Regions from separate parts of the Pseudarthrobacter sp. MDT1-40-2 genome, predicted to be linked through region 3. Evidence: riboswitches for the same ligand, from Rfam matches in the RefSeq annotation. Region 3 holds a riboswitch; each other region holds the start of a gene.
What was found. Region 3 has a riboswitch for cyclic di-AMP ahead of AC50X5_RS14220 (M23 family metallopeptidase). Riboswitches for the same ligand answer to the same signal wherever they lie in the genome.
Positions count from the first base shown of each region.

Region 1 (4,205 bases), on a different contig from region 3:
CTTAGCGGCCTGGGCGGCCTGGTAGGCCGCGAGCGCCACCTGACCGTCGCGGAATTCAGACTCGACAGTGGCCGTCGTTCCTTTCAGGGAGGCCAGTTGGGCGGTGAGTTCGGCGCTGTGCTTCTGCTGCTCCTCCAGATGGGTGGCCACGGCGGCCTGGGCGGTACGCGCGGCATCCAGCTTCGATGTGGATTCGGTTGCAAGGCGCTCGCGCTCAGCCTGGGCTACGCGTTCCTGGCCGGCCCGGGCCCGGGCTGCTTTTTCTGCAGCGGCGGCCTTTGCTACCAGTGCCGCTGTTTTATCACCCACCATCTGAACGATGTTCAGGCCGTGGACGCTGTCGGACTGGACGGCGTCCAGGGCCACGAAGATGCCCATGTTGGTGCCGCCGGTTTTATAGGACTCGGCTGCGAGGCCACCGATTTCTTTCTTGTAGCGGGCAAGTTCGGCGCTGGCCCGAGCGGCCTGGGCGGTAACCAGCTCGAGCTTCGCTGTGGCCGCAGCAAGGGCATCCTGGGTTATGGCGTACTCTGCGGCCGAAGCCACCGCCGCGTCTCCCAGCTCTTCGGAGTGGGACCGGAGCCCGTCCAGCAGTCCGGTAATGGTGGCGATTTCGGAGGCAGTGGCCGACTCATTCTGCTTGGCCTTTTCGACGTCCTGCCAGCTGGGGTAGCCGCCCGGCGGAGCCTCGTCTGCGGTGGCTGAGGGAAGCACGATGGTACCCGCAAGGGCAAGCGCCAGGAATCCCGCGAGCAGGGGACGTATGACTCTGAAGGCAGAAGGAGGCATAGTTCCCCAGCCTACCTGCACGACTGAAGCGGACCTTTGTGGATTCACCTGGTCGCCGCACCGCATCCAGCTAAGACGCTGGACCCCAGGAAAAGCATTCGGCACACCAAATGGACAATGGTCCGGGCCCACTGACAGGCTGTCATCAGTATCACGCGGCAGCTTCACAAAGGTCAAAGATGCAAAACCACACTATCGAATTCACTATCCGGCCAGCCCTGGGCGTCTCGGAATATCCTGCCTTGGTCGAGATCTGGCGCAGCGCCGTTCGCGCTACGCATGACTTCCTCGAAGAAGCCGACTTCAAGCGCATCGAAGGCAGCCTCGCTTCGGCTTACTTCCCGGCCGTGACTCTGGTCGTGGCCGAACATGGGGGAAGGCCTGTCGGCTTCGCAGGCATTGCAGAAGGAAACCTCGAAATGTTGTTCGTCTCGAATGATGTCCGTGGGAATGGGATTGGCAGCGCACTGCTGGCTGAAGCAATTGCGAGCAACGGGGTTGCCAGAGTCGACGTGAACGAGCAGAACCCGGACGCTCACCGCTTCTACATCAGCCGAGGATTCGTGCAGGTGCGCCGTAGCGTGCTTGACGGTGACGGCCGCCCCTACCCGATCCTGCATCTGGAACTTCCCGATTTAGTTAGCCGGCGCGGGTCGCGAGCAAGAAAACGAGACGTATATGGACACGTGACATCGGAGGGACTCGACACGCCGAAAAGCCCATTCCGTTATCCCAATGTGACATAGGGGCGGAGAAGAAGGTAATGTCGATGGGTGTCCCGCCCAACTCGGGACATTCCCGCCAGTATGCCGAGCCCTGCCACTGGATCCGGGACCCCATCGCTTGATCATGGCAGGGACGGGGGAACCAAGTTTCCGCGGCTTCATTTCTGAGGCCTTGGGGTTAAGTCGGTTCTGCTCTGTTCAGCAGAGAACACCGGCCGGGTATCTCCTACCCGAACCCGACAGCTCACCCCGCAGGCATGGGAGAGGCAATCAACCGTGTCAAAAAACGCTATCACCGCCCGTCACCGGGCAACCCCTGCCGGCTCAGTCGCCCTTGCAGGCCTGAGCCACTCGGCCAAGTCCCACGCCCTTACCGTTGGTCGCCCGGCCCTGGCCGTTGCCGCGGCTTCCGGACTGATCTTCGGCATTGGCGCCCCTGCCCAGGCAAGCGTCAACGCAGTGGATGAGTCCGGTTCCGTCACCGTTCAAGCGGCTGCAGCAGCACCCGTCGCGCCGGCAGCAGCTGTTGCGGCCGACATCCATACCGTGGTTTCAGGTGACACCCTGGGCAAAATTGCCGCAGCGTACGGCGTTAGCCTGAACGACGTTCTGGCTGTCAACGGCCTGGGTCTGACCACGATCATCTACCCCGGTGACCAGATCCAGATTCCTGGTGCAGGTTCCGTAGCAGCAGCACCGGCTGTGGCAGCACCTGCAGCAGCCACCACAGTCGCACCGGCACCCGCCCCGGCTCCGGCCGCCTCGGCGGTCAACATCACTGCAATGTCCTCCACTGCAGCGTCAACCGGTACCGGTACCGGAGCAGCCCTGCTGGCAAACGCGTACAGCCAGCTTGGTACTTACCAGGACTGCACCGCGATGGTTGAAAAGGCCCTCCGGTCCGTCGGCATCAGCGTCGGCGACATCGCTCCCAGCCACTTCTTCGCCTTCGGCAGCGTTGTTTCCACCCCGGCCCCCGGTGACCTGGTCATCACGGCCGGCCACGTCGGCATCTACGCCGGTGACGGCCAGGTCGTCAGCGGTGGCGTGGACGGTAACAAGACCGAGGTCCACTCCATTAGCTGGCTCAGCGGAGCTTCCTTCGTCCGCGTTGCGTAACTCTTAGCGCAGCTGGTACCGGCCCTCATCCTCACCGTCACGTTGACGGCGAGGGTGGGGGCCGCTCCTCTTTAAGCCGGCACCCACCTCCATGGGCTGCTGGGACTACCGCTGCCGGCGCTTGGGAAGCCCGATCCTGTCCATGTCCATAGCCGCGATAACCGCGGAACTTGCCGCCCGCGAAGCCGCCTGACCGGCAAGGAGTGAGGTATCGTCCCCGTACCGCGAAGAGAAGTGCGTAAGGACCAGCGTGCCGACGCCGGCGCTGGCCGCCAACTTTCCTGCCTGACCGGCGGTGAGGTGGCGGTATTCTTCCGCGAGCGCAGCGTCCTCATCACTGAAGGTTGATTCGGCCACGAGTAGATCAACGCCGGATGCCAGTTCCTCAGCCCCCGCGCATTCGGCCGTATCCATCACAAATGCGAAGCTTTGCCCTGGCCGCGGAACACTGACGTCCTGCAGCCGCACCCCGGCCAGAGCCCCATCCCGTTGCAGGCGCCCGACGTCCGACCCGGATATCCCGGCCGCGGAAAGCCGCTCCGGCAGCAGGCTCCTGCCGTCAGGTTCCGTAAGCCGGTAGCCGTAGGTCTCGATACGGTGCTTCAGCGGCCGGACCTCGAGGCCATCGGCTATGGCCCCAGCGCCCCCGTGCGGGTGGAACTGCAGGTCAAGGCCCGGGGTCGCGACCGATACCAGGGCACGGACCACGTCTTGGCCCGACGCCGGATAATGCAGATGCACGGGGTGCGTAACGCCGTCGAGCGCCATGCGCGAGAGCACGCCCGGCAATCCGTAGCAGTGATCGCCGTGCACATGGGTGAGGCAGATGCGCGTCACCTGGGTGACTGAGATGCCTGCGTGGATCATCTGCCGCTGCGTCCCCTCACCCGGATCGAACAGCAAGCCGTCCCCATCCCACCGGAGCAGGTAACCGTTGTGGTTCCGGGTCCGGGTGGGAACCTGCGAGGCAGTGCCGAGGACAATGAGTTCGCGCATGTTTTTGATGGAGCCGCCAGGCTCGGCTGGCCAGCTGCCGGCTCAGCCTCCGATTTGCTTTTCGACGCCGCCGCCGGAAAGTCGGCCGCTGCGCTGCTGCAGCCGGTCAATGTGCTCGGAAGCCTCGGCTTTACTGATGTCAGCTGGGATCTCCTCGCCAGCTTCGCGCGCCAGTGTGTCCAGGTAGCTGCGCTGGGCAGCCGTCATGGGCTCGTCGCCCGTCACCCATTCCTTGGGGTCGCGGTTCAGGCCTGCGTCCGGTTCGGGAACAGGGCTGCCAAGTGTCTCGTTGTCTGAACTGCTCATAAAATCCACCTTAGAACAGGCCCGAAGGGCATTGTTGTTGACTAGAGCTTCTCGCCCCCGCCGGCACCCCTGACGGAGATTCCGGTAGTCAGCTTCGCGGGAGCATCAAGGTTTGCATCGTTATCGACACCTACGCCCAGCCGGCCCACCAGCTCGCCGCCGAGCCAGCCCGTGGCAAAGGAAATCAAAAGAGCGATGATTTCCAGGATCAGAACAAAGGTGGAAGGGACATTGGCTTCCGTTCCCGCCCGCATAATCCAGCTCACCGCG
Region 1 covers NZ_JBWZCL010000001.1:156,102-160,306, forward strand. The annotation lists gene AC50X5_RS00705 (aggregation-promoting factor C-terminal-like domain-containing protein) at 1-789, opposite strand, end outside; gene AC50X5_RS00710 (GNAT family N-acetyltransferase) at 969-1,535, shown strand; cyclic di-AMP (ydaO/yuaA leader) riboswitch at 1,620-1,787, shown strand; gene AC50X5_RS00715 (LysM peptidoglycan-binding domain-containing protein) at 1,791-2,633, shown strand; gene AC50X5_RS00720 (ribonuclease Z) at 2,739-3,629, opposite strand; gene AC50X5_RS00725 (DUF3072 domain-containing protein) at 3,672-3,935, opposite strand; gene AC50X5_RS00730 (DUF2231 domain-containing protein) at 3,977-4,205, opposite strand, start outside.
Region 1: another riboswitch for cyclic di-AMP. It lies ahead of AC50X5_RS00715 (LysM peptidoglycan-binding domain-containing protein); the one in region 3 lies ahead of AC50X5_RS14220 (M23 family metallopeptidase).

Region 2 (4,205 bases), on a different contig from region 3:
CATGACGGCCTTTACCAACATCGGCGGCGGGATCGGTATGCCCATCCTCGCGTCCATCCTCACCGCCTGGCTGATGTATCTTGGCCGCAACTGGCGTCCGTTAATCCTGGTGGCCGGCGCCGCCGCCGTATCCACCACGGCCACCACCGTGGGTAAGGGATTGGTAGGCAGGACCCGTCCGGACCATATCGACGCCGTCCCGCCGTTTGAAACCTCCCCCTCGTTTCCCAGCGGGCATACCCTCAACACCACGGTGGTCATCGGGGTGCTGGTCTACGTGATGTGTCTCCAGTTCGATATCCTCTGGGCCAGGATCACCGCCATCACTGCAGGCTCGCTGTTCATCATCGCCATGGGTCTCAGCAGGGTGTACCTGGGCCATCACTGGCTGACCGACGTCGTGGCCGCCTGGCTGCTGGGGCTGGCGTGGCTGGGGATAGTGATTTTGGCACATCGGCTCTTTTATGCCATCGCCCGCCGCGAGCACGTGGGTCCGGTCCCGTCGTTCGACAGGCCTGTAGTACGGGACGTGGTGCAGGAAGAGATGACCTCCAACGCGGAAGACTCCGGCCGGCCCGGCGGACCCACCCGGCAATGAAACTCCGAGTGACCGGATGATAGTTTTGACCTCATGCGCACACTCGTCGTGGACCACCCGCTGGTCGCCCACAAACTCACCGTTCTCCGCGATAAAAACACCCCGTCGCCGGTCTTCCGGCAGCTGACCGAGGAACTGGTGACGCTCCTGGCCTACGAGGCCACACGCGATGTCCGCACCCAGGACGTCACTATTCAGACGCCCGTTGCCACCACCATCGGCACCGCGTTCACAAAGCCCACGCCGCTGGTAGTTCCCATCCTGCGCGCCGGCCTGGGCATGCTCGAAGGCATGACCAAGCTGGTTCCCACTGCGGAGGTCGGTTTCCTGGGCATGGCCCGCGACGAGGAAACCCTGGACATCATCACCTATGCCGAGCGCCTCCCGGAGGACCTCACGGACCGGCAGATCTTCGTGCTGGACCCCATGCTGGCCACCGGTGGGACCCTGCGCGAAGCCATCAAGTTCCTCTTCCGCCGTGGCGCCTCGGACGTCACGTGCATCTGCCTGCTGGCAGCGCCGGAGGGCCTGGCCAAGCTGGAAGAAGAGCTGGCCGACGCCAACGTGACCATTGTGCTTGCGTCCATTGACGAGAAACTCAACGAGAAGGCTTACATTGTTCCCGGTCTGGGCGACGCCGGCGACAGGCTCTACGGCGTAGCGGGCTAAATTCGCCTTGGACAGATGTAAGGGCCGGCCCCAAACGGAGCCGGCCCCTCCCTGCGTCAGACCCCGGGCCAGCCTGTCCACAGGGACCACTGGAAACCGGAACTAGCGTGGCGTAGGAATTTTTTTAGTACCAGTTGTTGGAAAGGTGGAAGTCCAAGGCGCCGCACGGGGACTGGTAGCGCTCCTGGATGTAGTTCAGGCCCCAGTTGATCTGGGTGCGGTAGTTGGTGAGGTAATCAGCACCGGCGCTCGCCATTTTCTCCGCCGGCAGTGACTGGACGATTCCGTACGCGCCGCTGGTGGGGTTGGTGGCAGTAGTGGTCCAGTCCGATTCCTTGGTCCAGAGCGTGGTCAGGCACGGCATCTGGCCGGCGCCCCAGCCGTAGGAACCCAGTTGGCTCAGCGCGTAGGCCTGGGCACCAGCGGGGTCGTTAACGGCAACAGGTTGGGGGGCAACAGCGGGAGCGGGCGCAGCAGCGGGAGCGGGCGCCACGGGTGCTGGCTCCACGGGCGCCGGAGCGGGAGCAGGTTCTGCCGGTGCAGCAGCGGGAGCCGGTTCAACAGGCGTCTCCTGGGAAGGAGCAGGTGCCGGTGCCGGATCCGCTTTCATGGCAGACTGCTCGGCTGCTGCTGACGCAAGCGCCTCGGCGGGAGTGGAGTTTGCCGCCGACTCCGGCAAGACAGCCTGGACGACGGACGCCGGCACCATCGGATTACTGCCCGCTTGACCGGCAGCGGCGGCGCCGATGAGCAGGGCGCAGGACGCCGTTACCACGGCAGCGCGCCGGGCTACACCCAGAACGGCGGTGCGGCGGCTGGGTACCGGGTGCGCCGAGTCAACAACTCGGCTGCGGACAGTGCGGGTGGAACTTGTTGGAATGGCGGTTGATTCAGCGGTGCGGCGTCGGCCATGGGCTTGCTCCGTACCGTTTTTCACGCGCGCGTGATCCTGGTATTCAGTCATGATGATTTAGCCTCTCAACGCCTGCGGAGTTAGCTGTCGGATTCGGATGAGGTCATCCGGCCACGCGGAACAATCACGCGATGGCTTCACCCCTAGGGCGACTCGTGCCCGGGACTGTGGGTTCCCCGCCTCTGCCTGATCATGAGGAATCCGGGTGGCGGCAGAGCTCGGCATTCACCCGGTCATGCAGCCGGAACGGTGGCCACACCCCATCCACGGTACAGGGGATTGCCACCTGAGTCACAATTTGGTAACGGAGATCACGGCAGGCAGCACCCGACTCTCCGCTTGGTTCCGCTCTTTGGACGAGGGGCCGCCCGGCCCTCACGACGCTGCTTCCTGAATCGCTGGACTTTTGGGGAACTTTTACGTGCAAGTTAATCCAGTCAATTGAGAACTGAATAAAAAACGAATTAAAGCGTGCATATCGTCGTAAAATTCGCTGGAATAGGAGTTTCAGTCCTCGTTAGCCCAAAAGTGCGGGCAGTCAAGACCCCTCAGCGAATCGTGATGTGCACCACAAAGAACGGAATCGTCTCACTATGCGGACTAAAGCGTCCATTGTTACTTGCAAGTTCTTATTGTTACGTTGCACACTTCATTTGTGAACAAGAACTCAACAGCACCTGCAACTGCAGATTACTGGCCCAGCACACCTGCTGCTGCCGACATGCGCTGTTGTCGAATGCACGCCTAACTGTCAAACCCCAGAGAGTTTTTAGGCATTCGTCCCCAACAAGCCCAGTGCCGGGCAACCTCCCCAGAATGTGTTCCAACAGCTCTGGGGAACTCAGCATTCGTGCCGCGATAACGGCCATTCACATTGAGGTAAGCATTCCATGTCAGTTGCATCCGGATACGTCCACATCTCAGTCCGCAACGCCAACAAGCCGGCCCAGCCGGCCGGCCTCCGGCAGGGCTACGCCCCCGGATCGGGCAGCGGTTTTCCCTCCGCCTCCAGCTACGCGCCGCAGGGTTACAACCCCAACTCCTATGGTCAGCTCCGGGCCGTGCCTGCCGCGGAAGCGACGCCCATGACCGCCCCCACCCCCGTCATTGCCGGTCCCGGCAGCGGTGTCCGCCCGGTCGCCAACGACACTGTTGCCCGTGGATTCGTCCTCTACATGGGCATTGACGAGGAGACTGCAGCGGCCGCAGGTACCTCAATTGCCAAGTTGGCGCAGGAAATCCGGGCCTACGCCCAGTCGCTCGTTACAGGTGCCGAGAGCTATGCCGCCGTGGCAATCGCTCCCGCCAACGCACCCGGCTCAGCGCTCGACGTCGTACGTTCCACCTTCGGCGACCCCACAGTGAATGCCAGGCAGCGCACCGACAATACCCGGTTGCAGCAGGCGCAGGAGCCGCGTCCCTCCGGTGTCCTGATTGATCTGGCCCGCCGCGAAGTGCACCTCGATGGCGAATCGCTGAACCTGACGTTCAAGGAATTCGAACTGCTCAATTACCTCGTCGAGAACGGCACCCGGACGGTCGGCCGCGATGAACTCCTTGAGGGCCTGTGGCGCAACGCGGATGAGGTCCCCAACGAGCGCACCATCGACGTCCACATCCGCCGCCTGCGCTCCAAGCTGGGCCGCCTCGCCAATACGGTCCGCACCGTCCGTGGCCAGGGCTACCGGTTCTACGAGCACCCCGAGGTCGTCGTTTGGGCAGCACCGGAGTACTCCATCTAGCTTTTGCTGCACCGAAAGCGCCTGTCCCACCGTGGGATGGGCGCTTTCGCTTTACGCTCCCGGTTACCGTGCGGACAGCGAGGATAGGGTGGGGGCATGAGTGAGCATCACATTCGGCGGCTGATTATCATGCGCCATTCCAAGGCAGACTGGCCTGGCGGTGTGGATGACCACGACCGTCCCTTAGAGGAACGCGGCCACCTGGAGGCACCGCTGGCGGGCCGTTGGCTGGTGGATCAGGGCGTAGTTCCCGACTTCATTCTTTGCTCCAGCGCGCTGCGCA
Region 2 covers NZ_JBWZCL010000002.1:9,026-13,230, reverse strand. The annotation lists gene AC50X5_RS06170 (phosphatase PAP2 family protein) at 1-598, shown strand, start outside; gene upp (uracil phosphoribosyltransferase) at 632-1,267, shown strand; gene AC50X5_RS06160 (aggregation-promoting factor C-terminal-like domain-containing protein) at 1,392-2,231, opposite strand; cyclic di-AMP (ydaO/yuaA leader) riboswitch at 2,236-2,414, opposite strand; gene AC50X5_RS06155 (winged helix-turn-helix domain-containing protein) at 3,071-3,922, shown strand; gene AC50X5_RS06150 (SixA phosphatase family protein) at 4,019-4,205, shown strand, end outside.
Region 2: another riboswitch for cyclic di-AMP. It lies ahead of AC50X5_RS06160 (aggregation-promoting factor C-terminal-like domain-containing protein); the one in region 3 lies ahead of AC50X5_RS14220 (M23 family metallopeptidase).

Region 3 (4,205 bases):
GGCACAAAGCCCGGACGACGCCGTCGAACCCTGAAACTCCTGGTTCCAGTTACTTCTTCAGTCCCGCCACCACGTAGTCGATGCAGGAAAGCAGGGCTGTGACGTCGTCCGGCTCGATGGCTACAAAGGTGGCAATCCGCAGCTGGTTGCGGCCGAGCTTGCGGTACGGCTCGGTGTCCACAACGCCGTTGGAGCGCAGGACCTTGGCAACCTGGACGGCATCGATCGAGTCGTCGAAGTCGATGGTGGCGATGACGTTGGAGCGGTCCTCCGGGTTGGTGACGTACGGAGTGGCGAAGCTGGAGGCCTCCGCCCACGCGTAGATACGTCCGGCCGAATCGGCGGTGCGCTTCGCGGCGAAGTCCAGGCCACCGTTGTTGTTAAGCCACTTGACCTGGGCGTCCAGGGTCACCAGCGTGGACAGCGCCGGAGTGTTGTAGGTCTGGTTCAGGCGGGAGTTGTCGATGGCCGTCTGCAGGTTCAGGAAGTCCGGGATCCAGCGGTCGCTCTGCTCGATCCGGGCAGCGCGCTCGATAGCGGCGGGGGAGAAGAGGCCAAGCCACAGGCCGCCGTCGGATGCGAAGTTCTTCTGCGGGGCAAAGTAGTAGACGTCGGTTTCGGCGACGTCCACGTCCAGGCCGCCCGCGGCGGAGGTGGCGTCGATGGCCACCAGGGAACCGGGGTCTGCACCCTCGACCCGGCGTACAGGAGCGGCGACGCCGGTGGACGTCTCATTCTGCGGCCAGGCGTAAAGGTCCACGCCGGCCTCTGCCACCGCAACCGGACGCGTTCCGGGATCTGCTTTGATGATGCTGGATTCTGCCAGGAACGGTGCCTTATTGGTGGCAGCGGCAAATTTGGAGCCGAACTCGCCGAAGGAAAGGTGCTGTGCCTTGTTCTCCACCAGGCCAAACGTTGCAACGTCCCAGAAAGCAGTGGAACCGCCGACGCCCAGGACCACTTCATAGCCTTCCGGCGCCCGGAAGAAACTGGACAGGCCGTCCCGGACCGAACCAACGAGATTCTTCACGGGTGCCTGGCGGTGCGAAGTTCCGAGAATGGTGGTGGACGCAGCGGAGAGTGCTTCCAGCTGCTCCGCCCGTACCTTGGACGGGCCGGCGCCGAAACGTCCGTCCTGTGGCAGGAGGTTGGCGGGGATGGTGATGCTGGCGTCGCTCACTAGGGCTCCAAATTCGTAGGGACAGTTTGGCCGCAGCGGCCGTCGGACGGGACAGTCAGTGATGGCTGCTGTAGGGGCCGCTTTCATTCTGCCTGACGACGCTGTCCTCCGGGAACTGGAGCTGTCACAGTGGGGACTTTTGGGGGCCGGCCACCACCCGGGGATTATCCGGAGTAATTCAAAATAGGCTAAGCTGAGGACCTGATAAGCGACGCGCTATCAGTACGCGATACGGTGGACGAACGCATGGGACTGCGCTCAAGGAGCTGAGCTGGATGACGGATCTGATCGATACCACGGAGATGTATCTTCGGACCATTTTGGAGCTTGAAGAAGAGAACATCGTGGCACTTCGCGCCCGCATTGCGGAGCGGCTGCGCCACTCGGGGCCAACGGTTTCGCAGACCATCGGCCGCATGGAACGCGACGGCCTGGTGGTTGTTGCAGGCGACCGGCACCTGGAACTCACCGAGCCAGGCCGTAAGCGTGCCACAGAGGTCATGCGCAAGCATCGGCTGGCCGAGCGCCTCCTGTCGGACATCATCGGCCTGGATTGGGCCTATGTCCACGACGAGGCCTGCCGCTGGGAGCACGTGATGAGTGAGCGCGTTGAACAGCGGATTTATGAACTGCTGGACCACCCCACCGAGTCGCCTTACGGCAATCCCATCCCGGGCCTGGCAGCACTGGGCGGCGAAGTGGGTTCCGCCTTCACGGACGGCGTGATCAACCTTCTGGAAGCCATGGCTGCCTATAGTCCGGAGTCCACCGTGCGGGTTTGCCGGCTGGCGGAGCCCATCCAGGTTGAACCTGAGCTGCTGGTCCAGCTGGACGAGGGCGGGATCCGCCCCGGCACCGACGTCACGCTCGAACGCGTGGGCGAGTACATCTCGGTCCGGGTTGCCGGCATCGAAGGCGCCCTCGAATTGCCGCCGGAAGTTGCCGCCCACGTTTTTGTGAAGCTCTCCTGATTGTCCTCTAACCTCTGTCCTGCTTCATGGGCAACCGGCCTGACGGATCGCGGGCGCGAAATGGTAAGCCAACTTCCTTTATAACGGAATTGTTACTGTTCGGTCTCATCGCCTATAGTTAATCTTCGACGCCGATACCTAAGCGTTATCTGGTCCGAAAGCCTAGCTCTGCCAGCGGACCGGTTGTTCGAGTCACCTTCTGGCAGGGGCGGGGGAACCACAATCGGCCGTTTTCGAGCGGCCTTGGGGTGAAGTCCGCAGCGGCAGTCCTTTTGATAAACGAATCCCCTGGATATCTGTGCGTCAAGATGACCTGCTTTGCGGGCCGGGTCGCTAACTCTCTGATCCGAATCCGACAGCTAACTTCGCAGGCTTCCAGAGAGGAAAATACTTGAGCACGCAGAATTACAGGGGCCGCCGTCGCGCCGTCGGCTCTGCTTCGCAGCCACGGGTTGCTGAAGTCCCCCTCGCGGACCGTCCCCGGGACCCGCAACGGGAAGCGCGCCGCCACCGGAGCCCGTTCCGGCAGCTTACTGACTTCGCTGCCGCGAGTGGCATTGGCCAGAAGGCCGGAATCGGGCTTGCCGCCACGGGCCTGCTCCTGACGATCACCGTCCCGGTGACCAGTCCGGTACTCGCCAATTCCGCCCTTCCCATCGCTGCGTCCAGCGCTTCTGCCGCCGTTGTTGCTGCGCCACAGCCCGATATTTCCGCGGAATCCGCAGCGCAGGTCGATTTCAGCCGCACGGCCGTCACTACCCAGGGCGATCCTGACGGAAAGCTCAAGCAGCTCCTCAGCGCCCAGGCCGCGTCTGCCGTGACCCCGGCCGCCTCCGTGGGCAGCCTGGCCGGCCCGCTGGCGTCACTGACCACGGTTTCCCCTTATGGCTACCGTGTCAGCCCCATCACGGGCGGAACCGGCGATTTCCACCGTGGAACCGACTTCGCTGCCCAGTGCGGCACCCAAGTGCTCGCCGCAGCAACCGGCACTGTCACCTTCGCGGGATGGCACCCCTATGGCGGCGGCAACCGCGTTGTAGTGGATCACGGTAACGGCCTGGAGACCACCTATAACCACCTGTCGTCCTTCAAAGCCACGGTAGGCCAGAAGGTCAGCCGGGGCGACGTCGTGGCTTTCAGCGGCACCACAGGCGCTTCCACCGGCTGCCACCTCCACTTTGAGGTGCAGGTCAACGGTGAAGTCGTTGATCCCGCCGGCTGGCTGTAACCAAACGATGAACGGCTCTCGGTTCTGTGCAACACGCCGTGACCTGAATGTGACATTGAAGAAGAACTGCTGTACCGTCTAAACCGCGTCAACTTTTCCGAAGTTGACGTTCTTGAGTGGATTGCCTAACTCTGCCACCGCCCAAGGTCCGTTCGCATGACATCGTCTGGCAGAGACGGGGGAACCAAATATGGCCTTCTTTGGAAGGCCTTGGGGTTAAGTCGCAAAGCTTCCTTGGAAGCGGCGCGGCCGGGTGAACTCCCATCCGAATCCGACAGCTCACCTCGCAGGCATTGGGAGAGGCTACTTACGTGTCGTCACGCCATAATCTTGCGCGCCACCGCGCCCAGCCGGTGCGCACCAACCCCATGGGAACTGTTTCGAAGGCCGTCAGCGCCAATGCCGGGACCGTAGGTCGCCAGGCAGCGGTTATTGCAGCAGCTTCCGGCCTTATCCTCAGCATCGGCCTTCCGGCCAACGCAGCAGACAGCACGGTAGGCGTCTCCGCTTCCCTTGAGTCGGCTTCCCAGACCTCGCTGGCTGTCACGGCCGCCCCGACGGCCACCGTGTCGTTCGAACGCCCCGTGATCACCACCGTCGCCGCCCCTGTGATTGAGGTCATTGAGCCCCGGTCCAACGATGAAGACGATGAAGCTGCAGGGGCCACCGCAACCGCCACCGCCACTGCCGCTACCGCAGTCACCACCAAAGCTCCCGAAGCGCCGGCTGCCACCTCGGCTGCAGCTTCAGGCCTGGCAGCTATTGCCTACACCGGCATCGGCAGCCCCTACGTCTGGGGTGGCAACACTCCCGCCGGCTGGGACTG
Region 3 covers NZ_JBWZCL010000005.1:47,370-51,574, forward strand. The annotation lists gene serC (phosphoserine transaminase) at 50-1,180, opposite strand; gene AC50X5_RS14215 (iron-dependent transcriptional repressor DtxR) at 1,456-2,151, shown strand; cyclic di-AMP (ydaO/yuaA leader) riboswitch at 2,332-2,539, shown strand; gene AC50X5_RS14220 (M23 family metallopeptidase) at 2,543-3,379, shown strand; cyclic di-AMP (ydaO/yuaA leader) riboswitch at 3,508-3,686, shown strand; gene AC50X5_RS14225 (C40 family peptidase) at 3,748-4,205, shown strand, end outside.